Regions from separate parts of the Duganella sp. BJB1802 genome, predicted to be linked through region 2. Evidence: predicted binding sites of a transcription regulator. Region 2 holds the regulator's gene; the other holds the start of a gene.
What was found. The regulator LexA, encoded in region 2, represses DNA repair genes until DNA is damaged. The targets are predictions, from matches to a motif close to ACTGTATNNNNATACAGT.
Positions count from the first base shown of each region.

Region 1: dinB (DNA polymerase IV) is a predicted target of LexA. The motif match lies at 6,173-6,190, and genes of this name have one in related genera.

Region 1 is NZ_JABWEF010000007.1:187,457-198,754, reverse strand. It holds partial or broken gene HUX88_RS32330 (hypothetical protein) at 1-803, opposite strand, end outside; gene HUX88_RS32325 (hypothetical protein) at 1,169-1,372, opposite strand; partial or broken gene HUX88_RS32320 (hypothetical protein) at 1,515-1,574, opposite strand; gene HUX88_RS32315 (hypothetical protein) at 1,666-1,740, opposite strand; gene HUX88_RS32310 (hypothetical protein) at 1,761-1,811, opposite strand; gene HUX88_RS32305 (hypothetical protein) at 2,325-2,501, opposite strand; partial or broken gene HUX88_RS32300 (hypothetical protein) at 2,743-3,591, opposite strand; gene HUX88_RS13535 (recombination-associated protein RdgC) at 4,028-4,924, opposite strand; gene dinB (DNA polymerase IV) at 5,006-6,157, opposite strand; gene HUX88_RS13525 (ABC transporter substrate-binding protein) at 6,262-7,095, shown strand; gene HUX88_RS13520 (helix-turn-helix domain-containing protein) at 7,092-7,943, opposite strand; gene HUX88_RS13515 (nuclear transport factor 2 family protein) at 7,982-8,338, opposite strand; gene HUX88_RS13510 (MFS transporter) at 8,409-9,683, opposite strand; tRNA gene HUX88_RS13505 (tRNA-Val) at 9,862-9,937, shown strand; tRNA gene HUX88_RS13500 (tRNA-Asp) at 9,960-10,036, shown strand; gene HUX88_RS13495 (hypothetical protein) at 10,137-11,264, shown strand; gene HUX88_RS13490 (ATP-binding cassette domain-containing protein) at 11,255-11,298, shown strand, end outside.
Region 2 is NZ_JABWEF010000013.1:62,515-73,812, forward strand. It holds gene HUX88_RS20135 (inorganic phosphate transporter) at 1-675, opposite strand, end outside; gene HUX88_RS20140 (DUF47 domain-containing protein) at 704-1,330, opposite strand; gene HUX88_RS20145 (replicative DNA helicase) at 1,390-2,775, opposite strand; gene rplI (50S ribosomal protein L9) at 2,898-3,350, opposite strand; gene rpsR (30S ribosomal protein S18) at 3,385-3,675, opposite strand; gene priB (primosomal replication protein N) at 3,691-3,996, opposite strand; gene rpsF (30S ribosomal protein S6) at 4,015-4,401, opposite strand; gene lexA (transcriptional repressor LexA) at 4,641-5,279, shown strand; gene HUX88_RS20175 (hypothetical protein) at 5,299-5,793, opposite strand; gene HUX88_RS20180 (cystathionine gamma-synthase family protein) at 5,851-7,095, opposite strand; gene purF (amidophosphoribosyltransferase) at 7,151-8,674, opposite strand; gene HUX88_RS20190 (CvpA family protein) at 8,714-9,202, opposite strand; gene HUX88_RS20195 (SPOR domain-containing protein) at 9,220-10,272, opposite strand; gene folC (bifunctional tetrahydrofolate synthase/dihydrofolate synthase) at 10,295-11,298, opposite strand, start outside.

The DNA of each region.
Region 1 (11,298 bases), on a different contig from region 2:
GCGAAGACGGCGCCGCGCAGCGAGGCGATCTGCTGCGTGGACAGCAGGTCGATATGGCTGGCGCCGGCCGCGTCGTTGCCCAGCTGGGCCAGCTGGGCCGGGTCAGCGCGGCCAGCGCGGCGGTTTTCAGGCCGATCAGCGCGGCCGGATCGAGCGCGTCCACGGCGGCCGTGGACTAGCGCGCCGATCTGGCGCGAACCGAAGGCGCCCAACTGGGCCGAGGTCAGCGCGGCCAGTTGCAGCATGCTCAGGCCGGCCAGCTGGTCGGTGTTCAGCGCGGCGATCTGGCGCGTGGCCAGCGCCGCCACCTGCGCGGTGCTCAGGCCGCCCAGCACGGCGGCCGGCAGCGCGGCGATCACCGCCGTGCCCAGCGCGCCGATGTCGTTGGTCTGCAGGCCGGCGATGGCGGACGACCGCAGCGCCAGGATCTGGCCGCTGTTCAGGGCGGCCACCTGGGCGCTGGTCAACGCGGTCACCTGGTCGCTGTTGAGCGCGGCCATTTGCTGGGCGCTCAGGCCGGCCAGCGCGGCGGTCTTGAGCGCGGCCAGGTCGGCCGTCTCCAGCGCGGCGATATCGTTGGTGGACAGCGCGGCCAGCTGGGCGCTGGTCAGCGCCGCCGCCTGCGCGGTGCTCAGCGCGACGGTCTGGGCGCTGGTCAGGCCGGCCAGCGCGGCCGGGCGCAGCACGGCCACCTGCGCGGTGCCGAGCGTGCCGAACAGGCTGCCGGACGGATCGTTGGCCAGCGCGGCCAGCTGGTCGGCGCGCAGCGCGGACAGCGCCGAGCTGCCCAGCGCCGGCAGCACGGCGGCGTTCAGCGCGGCCACGTCGGCGCTCGACAGGCCGGCGATGTTGCGCGAGCTCAGGCCGAGGATCTGCTGCGCGCCCAGGCCGGCGACCTGCGCCGTGCGCAGCGCGGCCAGCTGGTCGCTCGACAGCACGGCGAACTGGCGCGAGGTCAGGCTGGACAATTGCAGCGCGCTCAGGTTGGCCACCGACGCCGGATTGAGCGCGGCGATGTAGGCGGTGCCGAGCGCGGCCAGGTTGGCGCTGGAAGCCGGCGATGGTGTCGGACGACAGCGCGCCCAGCTGCGCGGTGTTCATGGCGAGGTTGCGCCATCGTCAGCGCGGCCAGCTGGCTGCTCGACAGCACGCCGACCTGGAGCCGCGCTCAGGCCGGCGATGGCGGCGGTGCGGATCGCGGCCAGGTCCAGCGGTTCCAGGGCGGCGATGGCTGCGTGCTCAGCGCGTGCAGCTGGGCGCTGCCCAGGGCGGCGACCTGGCCGGCCGTCAGCGCGACGGTCTCGGCGGTGGTCAGGCCGGCCAGCGCGGCGCTGCGCAGCGCGGCGATCTGCGCCGTGGTCAGCAGTTGCACCGGGCCCAGCGCGGGCCAGCTGGTCGGAACCCAGCGCGGCGATCGCGGCGGTGCGCAGCGACGACAGGGTGGCCGAGCCGAGGTCGGCGATTTCCGTGGTCGACAAGCTGCCGAACTGCTGCGAGCTGAACGCGCCGACCTGGGCGGCGTTCAGGCTGTGGATCTGCGCGCTGCTGAGCGCGTTCAGTTGCGCGGTGCTCAGCGCGGCGATCTGGCTCGTGCCCAGGCCCGACAGCTGGCCGTGGTCAGGTTGGCGAAGCCGGCGGTGCCGAGCACGCCGATCGCGCCCGGATTCAGCGCCCCAGGTCGCCGGTGTCGAGGCCGGCCAAGCCGTCGGTGCTCAACGCGCCGAACTGGCGGCTGCTCAGCGCGGCGATCTGCGCGGTGGTCAGCGCCGCACCTGCGCGCTGCTCAGCGTGGCGATCTGCTGGGTCGTCAGCGCGGCGATGGCGGAGGGTTTTCAGGAACGGGATATCGTTCGTGGTGAACCAGAAAATTTGTTCCGTGGACAGGCTGCTCGAATTGCGTCGCGCTCAGGGCGCCCGCCTGCGCGGTGGTGAGCACGCTCAAAGCGCCACCAGTCAAGCGCGGTCAGGGCTGTCGTGCGCAAGGCGGCGATCTGCGCGGTGGTGACGTTGGTGAAGCCATGCCGAGACTGATGCCGCCCAACTGCGCCGACGACAGCGCGGCGAAGATCGTGGTGCTCAACGCTGCCCCATGGTGCCAGTCGTAACCGAACACTTCGGCGAGATCGCCCGGCGTCACCGCCGTGAGCTGGGTCGTAGTGAGCGCGCTGAGCTGGGTCGTACCCAGGCATCCAAGTTCCCCGATGCCACCGCCCCGATCTGGTCCGTCGTGAGTGCGGCGAATTGGCGTGAACTCAAACTGTAGAGTTGGTCCGTTGTGAGGAGGGCGACCACAGCTGGGCTCAGCGCGGCGATGGCGGCCGGACTCAGGCAGCCACGTTGGCCGCTGGCAGGTAGCCGATCGCATCGCTCGACAGCGCGCCCATCTGCCTGCTGCTGAGCGCAGAGAACTGCGCGGAAGTCAGCGTGCGCAGCTGGTCGCTGCTCAGCGCCACCATCTGCTGCGTGGTCAATCCGGCGATGGCCGCGGTCTTGAGCGCCACCAGGTCGGCCGTGCCGAGCGCGGCGATCGTCGATCGCCAGGCTGCCCAGCTGCGCGCTGCTCAAGGCGCTGGCCTGGGCGGTCGACATCTGCGCGACCTGCGCCGTGCCCATCCCGGCCAGCGCGGCCGCCCGCAGCGCGGCGATCTGCGCCGTGCCCAGCATGCCGAACAGGCTGCCGTTGGCGCCGCCCAGCAGCGCCAGCTGGTCGGAAGCCAGCGCGCCGGCGGCCGCCACACTCAGCGCCTTGATGGCGGCGCTGCCGAGGGCGGCCACGTCGTCGGTCGACAAGCCGGCCACCTGGCGCGAACCGAGCGCGCCGATCTGCGCCGTGCTCAGCGCCTGCACCTGGGTGCTGCTCAGCGCGGCGATCTGCGCGCTGCCCAGCGCGGCGATGTGGCGGGTGCCGAAGCCGCCGAGCTGCGCCGTGCTCAGCGCGGCCAGCAGCGCCGCGTTCAACTGCGGCACGACGGACGGATTCAGGGCGCCCAGGTCGGCGGCCGGCAAGCCGGCCAGCGCGTCGGTGGACAGCGCGCCGATCTGCGCGCTGCCGAGCGCGGCGAAATCGGCCGTGGTCAACGCGCCCAGCTGGCTGCTGCCCAGCGCCGCCAATTGGCGGGTGGTCAGCGCGGCGACGGCGGCGCTTTTCAGCGCGGCGACATCGGCCGTTTCCATGCCGGCGATGGCGTCGGTGGACAGGGCGTTCAATTGCGCGCCGCTCAGCGCGGCGGCCTGCGCGGTGCCGAGCGCGGCCACCTGGGCGGCGCTGAGCGCGGCCAGCTGCGACGAGCTCAACCCGGCGATCGCCTGCGTGCCGAGCGCGGCGATGCCGCGCGTGCCGATGGCGACGATTTCATCGGCCGTCAACGTCGCCAGCTGGCGTGTGCTCAGGGCGCCCAGCTGGCCGGTGCTCATCAGGGCCACCTGGCCGGACGACAGGCTGGCGATATTGGCCACGCTCAGCGCGGCCACGTCGGCCGTTTCAAACGCGGCGATGGCGTCGGTGCTCAGATAGCTGAAGGCCCGGGTGCCCAGCGCGGCCACCTGGGCGGTGGTCAGCGCGGCGACCTGGGCGCTGGTCAGCGCGCCCATGAAGCCCGACGGCAGCGCGCCCACCGCGTTCAGCGTGGCCGCCTTGATGGCGGCCAGGTCGCGCGTGGTCAGCACCGCGACGTTGCTGGTGGCCAGCCAGGACAGCTGGGAGCTGCTCATCGCGGCAAGGTGGTCGGTGCGCAGCGCCGGCACCTGGAGCGAACTCAACGCGACGATGTCCTCGCTGGTCCACGACAACACATCCTGCGTGCTCAGGGCATTGGCGATCTGGTCGGTGGACAGTATGGGGACGAGGGTGCTCATCGCGTGTTCCTTATTTGATAACACCTTTCACTATAGCAGAATTCGCTCTAATTTCTACAAAGCAACGAATTTATTTTACTGATTTTTATCAAAAATTACATGAAAAATGCCGCAAAATCAAAGACTTTGCGGCATCCTTAACCAACAGGCAACGGCTTGTGTGGCGCGGCGGTCAGGCCTTGGCTTCGCCGCCCAGCGCCTCGACCACGTCGGCCATCAGCTTGGCCAGTTCGCCGGTCATCAGCATGAAGTCGCCGTCGAAGCGTTCCTCGTCGTTGCGGGTGCTCGATTCCTTTTCCGCGATCACGTCCAGCGGCTTGATGCCCTTGATCGCCAGCGACTCGGTCAGCACGAAGGAGATCTTGCTGTCCCAGGTCATGGCCAGGCGGGTGCACTGCTTGCCGGCCGCGATGTGGCGGCGCACCTCGTCCGCCTCCAGCGTGTGGCGCACATAGCGCACCGCCGCCTTGCTCTCGCCGGTGGCGCGCAGCTCGGTGTCCATGTCGACCGTGAAGCCGGCCGGCGCGTCGTCGGCCTGCAGCCACTCGGTCATCACGCCCACCGGCGAGCGCTGCACGCGCAGGCTTTCCAGCGGCAGCTTGTCGACCGCCTTGAGCAGCAGCTTGATCACTTCGTCGGCCTTGGCCGGGCTGGCCGCGTCCACCACCAGCCAGCCGTTGACCGGGTCGATCCAGGTCCAGACGTTGCTGCGGATCGAGAAGGCGCGCGGCAGCAGCTCGTCGGCCACGCGTTCCTTGAGTTCCTTCATCGCCTTCTTGCCGGGGGCGAAGCCTTGCGCCTCTTCCATCTCGGCGGCGCGCGCCTTGGCGACCTGGTTGATGACGGTGTTGGGCAGCAGCTTCTTCTCGGTGCCCAGCAGGATCAGCATTTGTTTGTTGACCACGTGCACCAGGCCGCCGTTCGGGCGGGGACGGTCCCAGCCCTGGCGCAACAGTTCATTGCTGCTGGCCGGGACGAAGGAGTGCGGCTCCAGCGCCGCTTCCAGTTGTTCGGGGGTAAAGGCCCAAGGGGCCGGCAGACGGTAAATCTGTAGATTCTTGAACCACATGTGTTGAGCCTTGTTTCAGTAATGCCAGGGGAGCGCCATTTTACACGGTGATGGCGGCGCCGGACCGAATCTGTTGCTTGCCTAGGCGAACAATTCGCCTTGCCGGGGCACAGCCATCTGCGCGGCTGTGCCGGGCGGCTCCAGCGTGCTGGCGCGCACGCCCAGCAGGCGCAGCCGGCGTTGCAGCGGCACCCGTTTCAGGCATTCGCGCGCGGCCTGCAGGATGCCGGCCGCGTCCGCCACGGGCTGCGGCAACGTGACGTTGCGGCTGACGATCTGGAAGTCGTCGAAGCGCAGCTTGATGCTGATGGTGCGGCTGACGTAGCCCTTGCGCTTGAGGTCTTCCGCCAGCCGGTCGCACAGCTTGGTCAGGATGGACGACAGCGCGCCCCGATCCTGGCGCGCGTGCAGGTCGCGCTCGAAGGTGGTCTCGCGGCTGATCGACTTGCTCTCCGAGCTGGTGGAGATGGCGCGGTGGTCGATGCCGCGCGCGGCGTCGGCCAGCCAGGCCGAATAGTGGGCGCCGAAATGGTCCTGCAGCAGGCCGGCGTCGGCCGCCGCCAGCTGGCCGATGGTGTCTATGCCCAGCGCCGCCAGCTTCTCGGTGGCCTTGGGGCCGATGCCGTTGATCTTGCGCACGCCCAGCGGCCAGATGCGCGCCGGGATGTCCTCGTGGCCCAGCACGGTCAGGCCGTCCGGCTTTTCCAGGTCCGAGCAGATCTTCGACAGCAGCTTGTTGGGCGTCACGCCGATCGAGCACGACAGTCCGGTGGCGTCGCGCACGGCCTGCTTGATGCGCTGCGCCAGCTCGCGCGTCTCGCCCTCCACATGGGTCAGGTCGATGTAGATCTCGTCGATGCCCCGGTCCTCGAAATCCGGCGCGATGGCGGCCACGGCGTTCTTGAACAGGCGCGACATCTGGCGGTAGGCGTCGAAATTGACCGGCAGCAGGATGGCGTCCGGCGCCAGCTTGGCCGCCTTCATCATGCCCATGGCCGAGCCCACGCCGAGCGCGCGCGCCTCGTAGGTGGCGGTGGTGATGACGCCGCGTCCGACATAGTCGCGCAGCCGCGAAAAGGTGTGGCTGCCGTCCGCCTGCAACACCGGCTGGGCGTCGCGCCCGCCGCCGATCACCACCGGCAGGCCGCGCAGCTCGGGATAGCGCAGCAGCTCGACGGACGCATAAAACGCGTCCATGTCGAGGTGGGCGATGCGGCGCTGGTCTTCAACCATGATGCGGGGAAAATTACTGTGAATGCATACAGTATTCACTAAAACGCATCAGTCCGCAAGACCCCGCCCTATTTGCCGCCGCCGGGGTTACACTGGAGGCCACCATGACCAAGCGCCCGCCCCTCGCATTGTTGAGCCTGTTACTGTCCGTCACCTCGGTGGCGCACGCTGCGCCGGACGCCTGCGCGCCGGCCAGCGCCGGCCTCAGCGACCTGGGCTACGCGTCCTACCGCGACGGCTCGGCCATCCGCGGCATCACGGTCGACCTGCTGGTCGAGATACAGAAGCGCAGCGGCTGCGCCTTCCAGCTGGGCTGGTATCCGCACGGCCGGGTGTACGCGCAATTCTTCAGCGGCCAGCTGGACGTGACCGGCGCCGCGCTGCGCAACACCGAGCGCGACCAGTACGGCGTATGGCTGCCCTACACCTATTCGCAGTTCGAACTGGTGCTGCTCAACCAGAGCGCCGGCGAGTTCCACAGCCTGGCCGATTTCGTCGAGCGCGGCACGGCGCGCCTGAACGTGGTGCGCAGCATCGCGTATTCCCCCGCGACGCAGACGCAGCTGGACCGGCTGCAAAAGCTGGGCCGGCTGGAATACGTCAACGACTACGGCGTGGTGTTCCGCAAGATCCTGGCCGGCCGCGCCGACGGCACGCTGGCGCCGCCGGCCATCCACGTGCTGCACCAGCGCCAGTTCCACCTGCTGGGCAAGATGCGCGCCACCACCTTCGCCGAAGCGCCGCGCGCGATGGTGGGCATCTACGTGTCGAAGCAGGTGCCGGCGGCGCAGCGGCGGCGCTACGCCGAGGCGGTGCGCGCCATCGTCGGCGACGGCACGGTGCAGCAGATCTACCAGCGCTACCTGGACGCCGACGTCACCCGCCAGATCTTCGCCGGCGGCGTGCGCGAGATCCTGGACGCCATGCCGGCCGACTAGCCGTGGCGCGCGCGGAACCACGCGGCGCTGGCCTCGTCGGCCGGGAAGAACGATTCGACGCGCAGCTCGTGCACAGTGACGTCGTGCGGCGTGCCCAGCGTGGCGATGGTGGTGAACAGGTTCAACTCGACGCCGACCTTGCGCAAGGTCACCGGCAAAAAGGGCAAGGCGCGGCGGTCCAGGTTGGGCGACGCCTGGCCGATGCCGGCGACGCCGGGCAGCGCCAGCAACTCGGCCAGCAAGGTGGTGGCTTCGCTGCCGGGACCGTCGCTCATCGCCTCGCGCTGGATCCAGTGCAGCAGGTCGGCGCCGACCTCCTCCCAGTTGTGCAGGTATTGCCGCGCGCCGTGCGGGTCCAGCATCAGCTTGAGCACGTTGACCGAGCCGTCGGTGGGGATGGCCGCGCCGGCGGGCAAGTCCAGCAGCCAGCGCATCATGCCGGCCGCCGGCGCGTTGGCCAGCGCCAGGTTCCACAGCCGGTCGACCACCAGCGCCGGGTACGGCGCCTGCTGCGCCAGCATGAAGTCCAGCGCCCGCCGCACCGCGCCCAGTTCGGGATCGGACAGTTTGCGCTCCTGGTAGGCCGGCGCGTAGCCGGCCGCCAGCAGCATCACGTTGCGCTGGCGCAGCGGGATCTCCAGCACCATGCCCAGCTTGAGGATCAGATCCTTGCTGGGCTGCGAGCGCCCGCTTTCCAGGAAGCTGATGTGGCGCTGCGAAATCGTGCTCTCGGTCGACAGGCGCAGCTGGCTGTAGCCGCGCTTGCCGCGCCAGTACTTCAACGCGGCGGCGAAGTCGCTGAAATAATCGGTCGCGCCGTGGGCGCCGGATGGATGCGATGCGGACATGCGGGTCTCCTTGTCCGGCAATGATAGCCCGGCCGCGCTCACGCCGCGTTCAGGAAGCCGGTGACGCGGGTCAGGCGGCCGTCCTCGCCGAGCTCGGCGACATCGGTGCCGTGCGCCACCGGCGCGCCGCCGGGCACGGCCAGCGTCCACGAGAAGCGCACCACGTCGTTGTGGCCGTCCGGCGTGCCGTCCAGCTCGAAGCGGTAGCCGGGGAACTGGCTTTGCGCGCCGGCGATCATGGCGTCGATGCCGTCGTGGCCGGCGCCGCGCATCATCGGATCGAGGTAGCGGGCGTCCAGCGCGAAGGCGCGCGCCACCAGCGCGCGGCGGGCGGCGGCGTCGCGTTCGTTCCAGACGGCCAGGTATTGGGTAGCGATGTGGGCTGGGGTGTGCATGCTGATCTCCTTGAGTGGTTGATGTCGAATCGACAGAAACCATTCTCCGGAAATCGCTGCGCGGCGGCGATTACGTCCCAGGTAATCGGCGCGCCACCACCAGCACGGCGCCGGCCACCAGGCTGGCCGCCAGCAGGTAGATGCCGCTGGCCGTGCTGCCGGTCGCGTCCTTGATGGCGCCGACCAGGTAGGGGCTGGCGAAGCCGGCCAGGTTGCCGACCGAGTTGATCAACGCGATGCCGGCCGCCGCCGCCGCGCCGCCCAGCATCGCGGTCGGCAGGCTCCAGAAGATCGGGAAGGTGCTCAGGATGCCGGCCGTGGCCACGCTCAGCGCGGCCATCGCGATCACGGTGTTGTCGCTGTAGACGGTGGCCACCACCAGGCCCAGCGCGCCGGCCACGGCGGCGACGGCCGCGTGCCAGCGGCGCTCGCCGCTGCGGTCCGAGTGGCGCGCGGCCAGCACCATCGCCACCGCCGCCACCGAATATGGAATCGCCGTCAGCAGGCCGATGTCGAGCACGTTCTTGACGCCGCTGTTCTTGATCAGCTGCGGCAGCCAGAAGCTCACGCCGTACAAGCCCATCACGAACAGGAAGTACACCAGCGCCAGCAGCCACACCGTACCGCTGGCGAACACCCGCGCCAGCGGCAGGCGCTGCTGATGCTGGCCGTCCTCGGCGATGGCGCGCTCCAGTCGCCGCTTGTCGTCCTCGCTCAGCCACTTGGCGGCGCGGATGCCGTCGTCCAGGTAGAACAGCGTCCACACGCCGATCAGCACCGACGGCAAGCCTTCGAGCAGGAACAGCCACTGCCAGCCACTCAGGCCATGGCGTCCGGCGAAGGCCTGCATGATCCAGCCCGACAGCGGCCCGCCCACCACGCCGGCCACCGCCACCCCGCTCATGAACAGCGCCACCATGCGCGCGCGGCGATGGGCCGGATACCAATAGGTCAGGTACAGGATGATGCCGGGGAAGAAGCCCGCCTCCGCCGCGCCGAGCAGGAAGCGCAGCAGGTAGAACGTCGCCACGCTGTTGGCCAGCATCAGCGCCGACGAGATCAGGCCCCAGCTGATCATGATGCGGGCGATCCAGATGCGGGCGCCGGTGCGCGTCATCAGCAGGTTGGACGGCACCTCGAACAAAAAGTAGCCGATGAAGAAGATGCCGGCGCCCACGCCGTACACGGTGTCGGAAAAGCGCAGGTCGGCCAGCATCTGCAGCTTGGCGAAGCCGACGTTGACGCGGTCCAGGTAGGCGGCCACGTAGCACAGGAATAGGAAAGGCATCAGCCGCCAGCTGACGCGGCGGTACAGGGGATCGAGATGGCGGTCGTCGTGCTGCATGGGAGGGGTCCTTATTCCGGGTGTTCGGCGTGCGGCCATGGTGACACCGGATCGGGGCCGCAAACAAATTTTCTAAATAATTTACAAAAACCCTTGCGGAACGGATTAGGCACCTTGTAGAATACGGCCTCGTTCAGCAGTTGCAACAAAGTAGTGAAGCAAAGCTGATATGTTTTCTGGGTGCTTAGCTCAGTTGGTAGAGCGGCGCCCTTACAAGGCGTAGGTCGGGAGTTCGACCCTCTCAGCACCCACCAAGGAAACAGAAAAACGAAATTTGGAGCGGTAGTTCAGTTGGTTAGAATACCGGCCTGTCACGCCGGGGGTCGCGGGTTCGAGTCCCGTCCGCTCCGCCAAATTCCTTTAAGGGCCCGATTCGTCGGGCCCTTAATCATTTCCGCGCCGATTAATACGCGGTTAAGCTTAGGCTTGCGCATCGGGTGTTATCCTCCCGGCATGATTCTCTCCACCACGTCCCTGCCTCCCTATCTGCGTTTCCGCGTGCGCCTGGCGCGGCAGGCGATGCTGCAGTTCGTGGCCAGCTTCAAGAGTTCGCTCGAATACCTCCTGCTCGGTTTCGGCCAGGTGCTGGTGGGCCTGGTCGCCTGCCTCGCGCTGCCGGGACTGTTCGCGGCGACGCGGCCGTGGCCGCAGGCGCTGGGCCTGTTCGCCGGCCAGGCGTTGATCGCCAGCGCGCCGGTGTGGCTGCTGCGCAAGCGGCTGCTGCCGCAGCAGGTGCTGCAGTGGTGCCGTCCGATGCCGATACCCGCGCGCTGGCAGTGGTGCGCCAACATCGCCGTGGCCGGCATGATCATCGTCCCGCTGAGCATGGCCTTCGCATTGTCCACCGCGATCTGGCTGTTCCAGTGGCCGGACTGGCTGCAACCGGTGGCGCCGCAGGCATTGCTGCTGACCGCCGGCTCACTGCTGCTGGGCTGGATCATCTCGACGCTGGTGCTGGCCCGGCGCTGCCGCATGCCGGCCGCCGCCCCGCTCGATCCCGACCGTCCGCTGCCCGGCCCCTACGCGCCGCGCCTGCCGCGCCACGGCTGGAGCGCCGCGCATCACTGGCGCCAACTGTTCTGGCTCCCCTTCTGGCGCGCGGAAAACCTGGTCGGCATCCAGCAGACCGTGCTGCTGCTGGGCGCCGTGCTGGGCATCGCCGTGTGGCTGTGGCATCCGGCCGTGGTGCCGCCGGCGCTGTGGGGCTTCAACGCCGCCATCCTGCTGATACTGCTGACCGACCGCGGCGACAAGGCCGTCACCGAACAGATCGCGCTGCTGCGTCCCGTCGCGGCGGCTTGGCCGGTGCGCATCGAGCGCCTGTTCCGCTTCGCGCGCTGGTCGGCGCTGCTGCCCGGCTTGGCCGTGATGGCCTGGTTCGCGCTGCTGACGCTGGGCCACCTGGGCCGCGCCGGCAGCGCCGGCTACAGCACCACCGTGGCCACCGTCTGGCTGTGCTTTGCGGGCGCCGCCCAGGCCGCCGTTGTCGTGCTGCGCCGCCTGAGCGTGCGCGGCCGCGTGGGGCTGGTCATCAGCGCCATCATCATCCTCACCGCCATTGGAAGCGAACTATGGAATTGAAGCCCGTGCTGCGCATACAACAACTGACCTTCGA
Region 2 (11,298 bases):
CACCACCCACAGCGGCGGCGAGGCGTCGCCGGCCGGCACCTGGCCTACCGCGATCAGCAGCATCCAGATGATGCCGATGGTCTTTTGCGCGTCGTTGCCGCCGTGGCCCAGGCTGTACGACGCGGCCGACACCAGCTGCAAACGGCGGAACCATTTGTCGACCCGGCGCGGCGTCGAGCGCACGAAGATCCACGACACGATCAGCATGATGATGGAGCCGAACACAAAGCCCATCAGCGGCGACAGGATGATCCACTGCACCGTCTTGAGCAGGCCGCCGCCGACCAGCGCGCCGGTGCCGGACTTGGCCACCGCGGCGCCGACCAGGCCGCCGATCAGCGCGTGCGAGGACGACGAGGGGATGCCGTAGTACCAGGTGAACAGGTTCCACGCGATGGCGCCGACCAGCGCACCGAAGATCACGTACTGGTCGACGATGCCGGGATCGATGGTGCCCTTGCCCACCGTGGACGCCACGTGCAGGCCGACCACGAAGATGGCGGTGAAGTTGAACAGCGCGGCCATGGCCACCGCCGTCTGCGGCTTGAGCACGCCGGTCGACACCACGGTCGCGATCGCGTTGGCGGCGTCGTGGAAGCCGTTCATGAAGTCAAACACCAGCGCCAGGGCGATCAGGACGCCCAGCACGTAGATGCTGATTTGTAGGGTATGCATATTGGACGTTTCTTTTTGTAGTTATGCGTTACGCGTTTTCGACGATGATGCCTTCGATGATGTTGGCCACATCTTCGCAACGGTCGGTCACGGTTTCCAGGATCTCGTAGATGGCCTTCATCTTGATCAGGTTGCGCACGTCCGGCTCGTCGCGGAACAGCTTGGACATGGCGGCGCGCATCACGTGGTCGGCGTCCGATTCCAGGCGGTCGATCTCTTCGCAGATGGCGACGATCTGGCGCGAGTTGTCCATGTTGTGCAGCAGGGCCACGGCGTCGCGGACCTTCTCGGTGCAGGCCAGCACCAGCTCGGCCAGGCGCTTGGCTTCCGGCGTGACCGAGTGCAGGTCGTACAGCGAAACGGTCTGGGCCGCGTCTTCCAGCAGGTCGAGGATGTCGTCCATGCGGGTGATCAGCTTGTGGATGTCGTCGCGGTCGATCGGCGTGATGAAGGTCTTGTGCAGCAGGTCGACGGTGGCGTAGGTGATCTTGTCGGCCTGCTTTTCGATGCTCTCGATCGCGTGCACGCGATTTTCCAGATCGTCGAAATTGGACATCAGGCCCAGCATTTCTTTTGCACCTTTGACGCACAGATCGGCGTGTTGGTTAAACAGGTCAAAAAATTTGCCCTCGGTGGGCATCAAACGTCCAAACATTTTATTCTCCGTTCCATTAATTACTGCAGATCGCCGCCCGGGTAGGGACGGCGTAAAGATTAGTCGCCCTGGTACAGCGCCAGGTTACCGACGTAGTTGCCAAACTTGGTGTACTGGCCGATCCAGGTCAGGCGCACCGAGCCGATCGGGCCGTTACGCTGCTTACCGATGATGATCTCGGCCGTTCCCTTATCGGGCGAGTCCGGGTTGTAGACCTCGTCGCGATACAGGAAGATGATCACGTCCGCGTCCTGCTCGATAGCGCCGGATTCGCGCAGGTCGGACATGACGGGACGTTTGTTGGGGCGTTGCTCCAGCGAGCGGTTCAGCTGCGACAGCGCGATCACTGGGCACTGCAGCTCCTTGGCCAGGCCTTTCAGCGATCGGGAAATCTCGGAGATCTCCGAGGCGCGGTTGTCGCCCGGCGTGGAGCCCTGCATCAGCTGCAGGTAGTCGACCACGATCAGGCCCAGCTTGCCGCACTGGCGCGACAGGCGGCGCGCGCGGGCGCGCATCTCGATCGGGTTCAGCGCCGGGGTCTCGTCGATGTAGACCTGGGCGTCGTTCATTTTCTGGATGGCGTGCGTCAGGCGCGGCCAATCCTCGTCGTTCAGCTTGCCGGTGCGCAGGCGGTGCTGATCCAGCTGGCCGACCGAGCCCAGCATACGCATGGCCAGCTGCACGCCGCCCATCTCCATCGAGAACACGGCCACCGGCAGGCCCTCCTCCACCGCGACGTTCTCGGCGATGTTCATCGAGAACGCGGTCTTGCCCATCGACGGACGGCCGGCCACCACCACCATGTCGCCCGGCTGCAGGCCGGAGGTCATGCGGTCGAGGTCGATCCAGCCGGTCGGCACGCCGGTGATCTCGGAGCCGGACTCGCGCGAGTACAGCTCGTCGATGCGCTCGACCACCTGGGTCAGCAGCGGCTGCACCGGGATCCAGCCAGCCGCGCCGCGCGCGCCCTGCTCGGCGATGGCGAAGATCTTGGACTCGGCCTCGTCGAGCATCTGCTTGACTTCCTTGCCCTGCGGCGTGAAGGCCTGGCCGGAGATCTCGTCGGCGACGGTGATGAGCTGGCGCAGGATGGAGCGATCGCGCACGATCTCGGCGTAACGGCGGATGTTGGCGGCAGATGGCGTGTTTTGCGCCATCGCGTTCAGGTAGGCCAGGCCGCCCACGTCCTCCGCCTTGCCCAGCTGGGTCAGGGTCTCGAACACCGTGATGACGTCGGCCGGCTTGGACGCGTTGATCATCTTGACGACCTGCTCGTAGATGATGCGGTGGTCGTAGCGGTAGAAGTCTTCGGGGTGCATCATGTCCGCAATGCGGTCGAACGCCGCATTATCGCGCAGCAGGCCGCCGATGACGGACTGTTCTGCTTCGATGGAATGCGGCGGGACGCGGAGTGAATCGACTTGCGGATCGGAGGGGGCGTTCATGGCGCGAATTATACCTGCTTGCTTGAGCCGTATTACAAATTTATGACGAGAAAAAAGCCGGGCAAGCCCGGCTTTTTCAAAGGTGTTGCAACACTGATCAGACGTTTCCGCCTGAAAAAGTATTAGGCAGCTTCGCCCACGACAGCAACGGTCACTTCCACCACCACGTCGGTGTGCAGAGCGACGCTGACTGGGTGCTCGCCAACGGTCTTCAGAGGACCGGTAGGCATACGCACGGCAGCTTTTTCAACAGCGAAACCAGCTTTCGACAGGGCTTCAGCGATGTCGAAGTTGGTGACGGAGCCGAACAGACGGCCGTCGACGCCAGCTTTTTGCGAAACGTTCACGGTCATGCCGTTCAGTTTCTCGCCTTGGGCTTGAGCGGCAGCCAGTTTCTCGGCAGCGGCTTTTTCCAGTTCGGCGCGCTTGACTTCGAATTCAGCAACGGCGGACGCGGTAGCGCGGCGGGCCATTTTTTGCGGAATCAGGAAGTTACGTGCGTAACCGTCTTTGACTTTAACGACTTCACCCAGGTTGCCCAGGTTGACGACTTTTTCTAACAGAATGATTTGCATAGTTCTTCTCCAGGATCTTATCTAGACGACGCAATTAAGCGTGGTGCAGATCGGTGTAAGGCAGCAGCGCGAGGTAGCGAGCGCGCTTGATTGCGGTGTCAACTTGACGCTGGTAGTGCGCCTTGGTACCGGTCAGACGTGCTGGCATGATTTTGCCGTTTTCCTGGACGAAGTCTTTCAGGGTGTCGACGTCTTTGTAGTCAACTTGTTCAACGTTTGCTGCGGTGAAGCGGCAGAACTTCTTACGCTTGAACAGTGGGTTTTGTTGCTTGCGCTTTTCTTTCAGCTTGAGCTTGTTTTTGTCGAACTTTTTACCGAATGCCATTTTAGGCTCCTGTATCTAAATTGAGCTGTCTGGGACAGCACTAAAATCAATGATGTGAAACACCAGGCTTTTGCTATTGCGATTCTTCTTGTTCAGGAAACCGGTGAACTGATACATGCCTGCCAGTGGCGCCTGACTGAAGCGGCCTGAAATCTCGCCCGCGGCAACCGCGGAAATTTCAAACTCGCTCAATCGGGCGATGCCTGCCTCGACCTGCTGCGACCGGTGCTGGAGTACAGCGTTCACGATCGGCATGCCGGCCGGGGTGTAGCGCAAGGCGTCCCGTTCGGCGATCAAGGCAATCAACTGGAGCTGATTCAGCTCGGTTCCCGATAACAATTAGGCCGCAGGAGCAGCAGCGGCTGCTGGAGCTTCGGTGCGATGCGATTTCGCTGCATCTTCACGTTGTACCGACTTCATCATCGGCGAAGGAGCGGTTTCCGCCTTCTTCATCTTGACAGTCAGGTGACGCAGCACGGCATCATTGAATTTGAAGGCGGTTTCCAGCTCGACCAGGGTCTCGTTGTCGCATTCGATGTTCAGGCAGATGTAGTGTGCTTTAGCCAGTTTCTGGATCGAGTAAGCCATCTGACGACGGCCCCAATCTTCAACACGGTGCACGGCGCCGCCGCGGGTCGTTACGGTGGTTTTGTAACGCTCGATCATGGCGGGCACTTGCTCGCTCTGGTCCGGGTGGACGATAAATACTATTTCATAGTGACGCATGCAAACTCCCTTAAGGACTGTGAATATAGCCCACCCTGGCGTCAAGACAGGTGTGGGAAGAGGTAAGCCCGCGACTATATCAGCTTTTTATCCAAAAAACCAGCACTGTCCGGCAACAATCCGCCGCGCCCGGAGGGGCTCCATGAAATTATTTCGTGCTAAGCAACAAATTCCCTTGCTTTTCGCTTCACACTGTACAAAAATACAGACTGTCTATATACACAGGCCCAAAGCACTCTATGATCAAGCTCACCGCAAGACAGGAACAAATTCTCAATCTGATCAAGGATGCCATCGAGAACACCGGCTTCCCGCCGACCCGTGCCGAGATCGCCAATGAACTGGGCTTCAAGTCCGCCAACGCGGCCGAGGAGCATCTGCAGGCGCTGGCGCGCAAGGGCGCGATCGAGATCGCCGCCGGCACCTCGCGCGGCATCCGCCTGCTGGGCGTGCACGCCGAGCCGGCCACGCCCAAGGTGCCGGTGTCGCTGATGATGTCGTTGCCGCTGATCGGCCGCGTGGCCGCCGGCTCGCCCATCCTCGCGCAGGAAAACCTGGAGACCAGCTACAGCGTCGATCCGGCCATGTTCTCCTCCAAGCCGGACTACCTGCTGAAGGTGCGCGGCGAGTCGATGCGCGACGCCGGCATCATGGACGGCGACCTGCTGGCGGTCAAGAAGGTGGACAGCGCCAAGAACGGCCAGATCGTCGTCGCCCGCATCGGCAACGATGTCACGGTCAAGCGCTATCGCAAGACCGGCTCCACCGTCGAGCTGCTGCCGGAAAACCCGGACTTCAAGATCATCAAGGTCGATCCCGAAGCGGACGAGTTCGCGCTGGAAGGCCTGGCGGTCGGCCTGATGCGCAGCTGGCACTAAGCCTCGCCTCGCCGACGGGCTAGCGCTTGCCGGCGGTCTCCGGCTGATGCGACAGGTCGCGCGCGCTCAGGGCCAGGTCGCCTTGACGGCCTTCCAACGCGCTCTGCGCCAGGGTGACGGCGTCGGCCTGGCGCTTGGCCTCGTCCGCCACCTGCACGAACACCTGACTCATCAGCGTCTGCGCGGCGCCCAGCTCGTCGTCCGTCATCAGGTCGGCCACGTCGGCGGGGATGCTCTTGCCGACCGGGAGCGCGGCGTTGTAATTGGCCAGGAATTGATCGTAGCAGTCGTGCCAGGCGGCCAGCGCTTGCGTCAGCGCCGGTCCGCCGGCCGTGGCCGGACGCATCGGGATGTTGGGAGGTTTGCAGTTGAAACGGGCCAGCGCAATGTCGGCGCCGTCGTAGTGGCTGGTGTAGTACTCGATTTCGGCTTGCCGCGCCTGGCGGCGGGCCTGGTCGCCGGCGAAGGCGCTACTCGACAGCACGGTCAATGCCAGAACCCATGCTGCTCTCATATCGCCTCCGCGCTTAGCAAAATTGAAAACTTAGATTATCACAACTCGAGGCTGCGCTCAGCAAGCTTCCAGTGCGCAGGTGAAATCGTCCAGCAGATCGTCGGTATCCTCGATGCCGACCGACACCCGTATCAGCGACTCGGCGATGCCCATCGAGGCGCGGCGCTCGGCGCCCATCTCGTAGAAAATCGTGTGCGCCACCGGGATGATCAGCGTGCGCGTGTCGCCCAGGTTGGAGGCCGGAATCGCCAGCTTCAGGCGGTTGAGGAAATCGAAGCAGTCGATGCCATCCTTCAGTTCAAAGCTCAACAGGGAGCCGAAGCTGCGGAACAGCTCGGCGGAGATCGCGTGCTGCGGGTGCGAGGCCAGGCCGGGATAGTAGACGGCGGCCACGCGCTCGTCGCTTTCCAGCAGGCGCGCCAAGGCCATCGCATTGGCGCTGGTGCGTTCCATGCGCAGCGCCAGCGTCTCGGCGCCGACGGCGATGTGGTGCGCCGCTTCCGGCGCCAGCGAGGCGCCGAAGTCGCGCAGGCCCTTGGCGCGAATCTGCGCCAAGCCCCATTGCAGCGGCGCGGCTTTCTTGTAGTTCTCGTAGATGTTGGCGAACCGGGTCCAGTCGTAGACGCCGGTGTCGGTCAGGCTGCCGCCCAGCGCATTGCCGTGGCCGCCGATCGACTTGGTCAGCGCGTTGACCACGAGACCGGCGCCCACCGCTTTCGGGCGGAACAGGTAAGGCGTGGTCATCGTGTTGTCGACGATGTAGAGGATGCCGCGCTCCTTGCACAGCTCGCCGATGCGCTTCAGGTCCGCCACCTGCGTGCGCGGGTTGGCGATGGTTTCGACGAACACCACGCGGGTCTGGCTGGTGATGGCGGCGGCCACGTTGGCGACGTCGGTGGCGTCGACGAAGGACACGCCCACGCCCTGCGCCATGGTGGTCTGCCACAGGCTGTTGGTGTTACCGAACAAGAACGACGACGACACCACATGGTCGCCCGCGCGCAGCAGCGCCTGGAACACGGCGCCGATCGCGCCCATGCCGGTGGCGAAGCAGATCGTGCCGACGCCCTGCTCCATCTTGGTGACCTTGTCTTCCAGCGCGGAGATGGTCGGGTTGCCCTGGCGGCCGTAGCGGAAGCCCGGCTCCTTGCCCTGGAACACGGACGCCAGCTGGCGCGCGTCGCCGTAGCCAAAGGCGACCGAGGTGTGGATGGGCTTGTGCAGCGAACCGTGCTCGATGCCTTTCTGGCGATCGTTGTGCAGGATGGTGGTGGTGAAGCCGTAATTCTTCTTGTCGTTCATATTCGCGTATTCAAAAAAAAAGCCCGGTGCGGCGTGAACCGCACCGGGCGCGACATCAGCCTTCGGCGGTCGCGAGATTCAGGTTCAGTTGCGAGCGGCCCGCGTCCTCGGGGCCGGAGGCCTTCGGATGGTGGCGCGCGTACTCCAGCTTGTCCAGGTAGTCCTTGGAGATGTCGCCGGTGACGTACACGCCGTCGAAGCACGACGCCTCGAAGTTCTTCAACGCCGGATTGACGTCGGAGATGGCGCGCTTCAACGCGTCGATGTCCTGGTAGACCAGGTGGTCGGCGGTGATCTCGCGGCACACTTCCTCGGTGCTGCGGCCGTAGGCGATCAGCTCGTCGCGGGTGGGCATGTCGATGCCGTACACGTTCGGGAAGATCACCGGCGGCGCCGCCGAAGCGAAGATCACTTTCTTGGCGCCGGCTTCGCGCGCCATCTGCACGATCTCGCGGCTGGTGGTGCCGCGCACGATGGAGTCATCCACCAGCAGCACGACCTTGTCCTTGAACTCGGAAGCGATGGCGTTCAGCTTCTGGCGCACCGATTTCTTGCGCGCGGCCTGGCCCGGCATGATGAAGGTACGGCCGATGTAGCGGTTCTTGATGAAGCCTTCGCGGTATTCCACGTTCAGCGCCAGCGCCAGCTGGATCGCGGCCGGACGCGACGAATCGGGAATCGGCATGACGACGTCGATCTCGCCATCCTTGAATTCGCGCTTGATCTTCTCGGCCAGGTACTCGCCCATTTTCAGGCGGGTGGCGTACACGGAGGCGCCGTCGATGACGGAATCCGGACGGGCCAGGTAGACGAACTCGAACACGCAAGGGTTGAGCGACGGATTGTCGGCGCACTGGCGCGAATGCAGCTGCTTGTCGGCGTCGATGAAGACGGCCTCGCCCGGCGCGATGTCGCGCACGAAGCGGAAGCCCATGCCTTCCAGCGCCACGGACTCGGAGGCGATCAGGTACTCGGCGCCCTGCTCGGTCTCGTTGATGCCCAGGCACAGCGGACGAATGCCGAACGGATCACGGAAGGCCAGCAGGCCGACGCCAGCGATCTGCGCCACGGCGGCATAGCCACCGCGCACGCGGCGATGCAGCACGGTCACGGCTTCGAAGATGGTGTCGGCGTCGATCGAGATGCCGGTGGTGGCTTTCTGGATCTCGTGGGCCAGCACGTTGAGCAGCACTTCCGAATCGGAATCGGTGTTGATGTGGCGGCGGTCGTTCTGGAACATTTCCTTCTTGAGCTGTTCCCAGTTGGTCAGGTTGCCGTTGTGCGCCAAGGTGATGCCGAACGGCGCGTTGACGTAGAACGGCTGCGCCTCTTCCTCGCTCGACGAGCCGGCGGTTGGATAGCGGCAGTGACCGATGCCGGAATTGCCTTGCAGCGTACGCATGTTACGGGTACGGAAAACGTCACGCACCAGGCCGTTGGCCTTGTGCATGGCGAACATGCTGCTGTGATTGGTCGCGATACCTGCCGCATCCTGGCCGCGGTGCTGCAGCAGCAGCAATGCGTCATACAGCAGTTGGTTGACAGGTTGATGGGAAACGACGCCGACGATGCCACACATGATGTTGCTCCTGGACTGGGTGCTACTGATTTAAAGAATTCAAAAATTCACATGCTGCGCCATGGCAGCGGGAAGGAAGGCTTTCACCGTATGCGCCCCGGTCTCCGCGAGCGGACTCAGTCGCGCATCCTTCCAGAATGCTTGTTGCGGTATCGACGTCATCCCGCACAAGATGACGCCTGCCAATACGATTACAAGACCGCGGCCGAAACCGAACACCATGCCCAGCGCGCGGTCCACGATGCTGAGGCCGCCGGCATCGAGCAAGGCGCCCAGCGCCATGCCCAGCAGGCCCGTCAAAATCTTCACACCGATAAACAGTGCGATAAAGGCAAGGATCAGGCGCAGCACCTCGCCCGGGACCACCGGCGGCAGCATGGGCGCCAGCACGGCGGCGTAGGCGTTGGCGACCACGAAGGCCACCACCCAGCCCGCCAATGACAACACTTCCTTCACCAGGCCGCGCATCATGCCGATGATGACCGACGCGACCAACACAAAAATCACCAGATAATCGAATATCGTCACGTCGGGCGCCTGCTGGATCAGACGGTTTCGAGGCGGCCGTTCAGGCCCATGGCGCCCAGTTTGGCCCGCACTTTTTCGGCTTCATCCTTGTTGGTGAACGGCCCCACGCGCACGCGGGTGATGTCGCCGGACGGCGTCTTCTGCGTATAGGAGCTGATGCCGGCTTTTTTCAATTTGTCGCGCAACTCGTCCACCTTGGCCTGGTCGCTCAGCGCTGCCACCTGCAGCACGAACTTCTGGCCGGATTCGGCGGCCGGCTTGGCCGCGGGCTTGCCTTCCAGGATGGCCAGCGCGCGCGCGTCTTCCGAGGTCGCGGCCGGCTTGGCGCTGTCGGCCTGCTTGGCGGCCTTGGCTTCGGCCAGCTTGCGCTCGGCTTCGGCCTTGGCCTTGGCTTCGGCTTTCGCCTCGGCCTGCTTGCGTTCGACTTCCTGCTTGTAGTCGGCGTCCTGGCGGGCCTTGGCTTCGTTGTCGGCCTTGTTCTTGGCGATGGTGTCGGCCTTGGCCTTGGCTTCGGCCTTCAGTTCGGCTTCGCGCTTGGCGGTGTCGACCTTGACGGGGGCAACCGGCGGCGGCGTGACGGGGGCGGCGGCCACGGGAGCGGCGGCGGCTGGCTTCGGTGCTGCGGCCACAGGGGCGGCTGGCTTGGAAGGCTTGACGTCGTCGACGATTTCTTCGCGGCTGTCCAGCGCGGCGCTCTGGGGCACCGGCGCGGCGGGTGCGGGCGCAGGTGCGGCCTCGGCCGGCTTGTCCTTGGCCGGGATCTTGATATCGATGTCGGACGCCAGCGGCTTCGGTTCGGAATCGAGCACCATCGGCAGGCCGATGGCCACGCCCAGCGCCAGCGCGATGGCGCCGACCAGGCGGCGGCGCGCGCGTTTCTTTTCCGGCAATACAGGATCGTCCGCTTCGCGGTCTTTGCCGCGGCGGGATTTGGCGGAACCATCCGCCGACGAGGCGCGCTTGGAGCGTGCGCGCTCCGTCGCGGCCTGGTCATCTGCGCTGGTGTAATAGCCGCTGTCCTGACCGGCGGCCTCTTGCTTGTTTTTACCGAGTTTCGAGAACAAGCCCATGCGTGATTTCAGTCCTGTGCGTTCAATGGAATGCGGATTTTCGCGCCGCCATGACGCCGGCGACCGTGAGGAAAGATCCAAAGACCACAATTCTATCATTCTCCCCGGCTCGGCTGATCGCATTTGCATACGCGGCGGCCGGATCGTCGAAGATATTGATGGTGCGCTCCGGCCTTTCCGGCTGCACGATCTGGACCTTGGCCGCCAGTTCCGAGGCGCTGGCCGAGCGCGGCGACGGCAGCGTGGCCAGGCACCAGTGGTCCACGTGCTCGGACATGGCGGCGATCACGCCGTCGATATCCTTGTCGTGCATGGAGCCGAACACGGCGTATGTGTAGGGGTGGAAGCCCATGTTGCCCAGGTTCTGGTTCAGCGCCGAGGCGGCGTGCGGATTGTGCGCCACGTCCAGGATCACGGTCGGGCGGCCAGGCAGCACCTGGAAGCGGCCCGGCAGTTCCACCGTCACCAGGCCGGTGCGGACTTCCTGCGCGCCGACCGGCAGTTCCAGCTTCAGCGCCTCCAGCGCGGCCAGCACGGCCGAGGCGTTGAGCAGCTGGTTGGCGCCGCGCAGGCTCGGATAGGCCAGCGAATTGCGGCGCTGCGAGCGGCCGCCGTAGTTCCACTGCTGCTTGTCGCCGGAATAGTTGAAATCGCGGCCCATCAGCCACAGGTCGGCGCCGATGGCGTTGGCGTGGTCGATCAGCGATTGCGGCGGCACCGGGTCCGAGCAGATCGCGGTTTTGCCGGCGCGGAAAATGCCGGCCTTCTCGAAGCCGATCGCCTCGCGGGTGTCGCCCAGGTAGTCGGTGTGGTCGATATCGACGCTGGTGACGATGGAGACGTCGGCATCGACGATGTTGACCGCGTCCAGGCGTCCGCCCAGGCCGACCTCCAGGATCACGACATCCATGCCGGCGCCGCTGAGCAGGTGCATGATGGCCAGCGTGGTGAATTCGAAATACGTCAGCGGCGTATCGCCGCGCACCGCTTCGACCGCGTTGAAGGCGGCCACCAGCACCTCGTCGC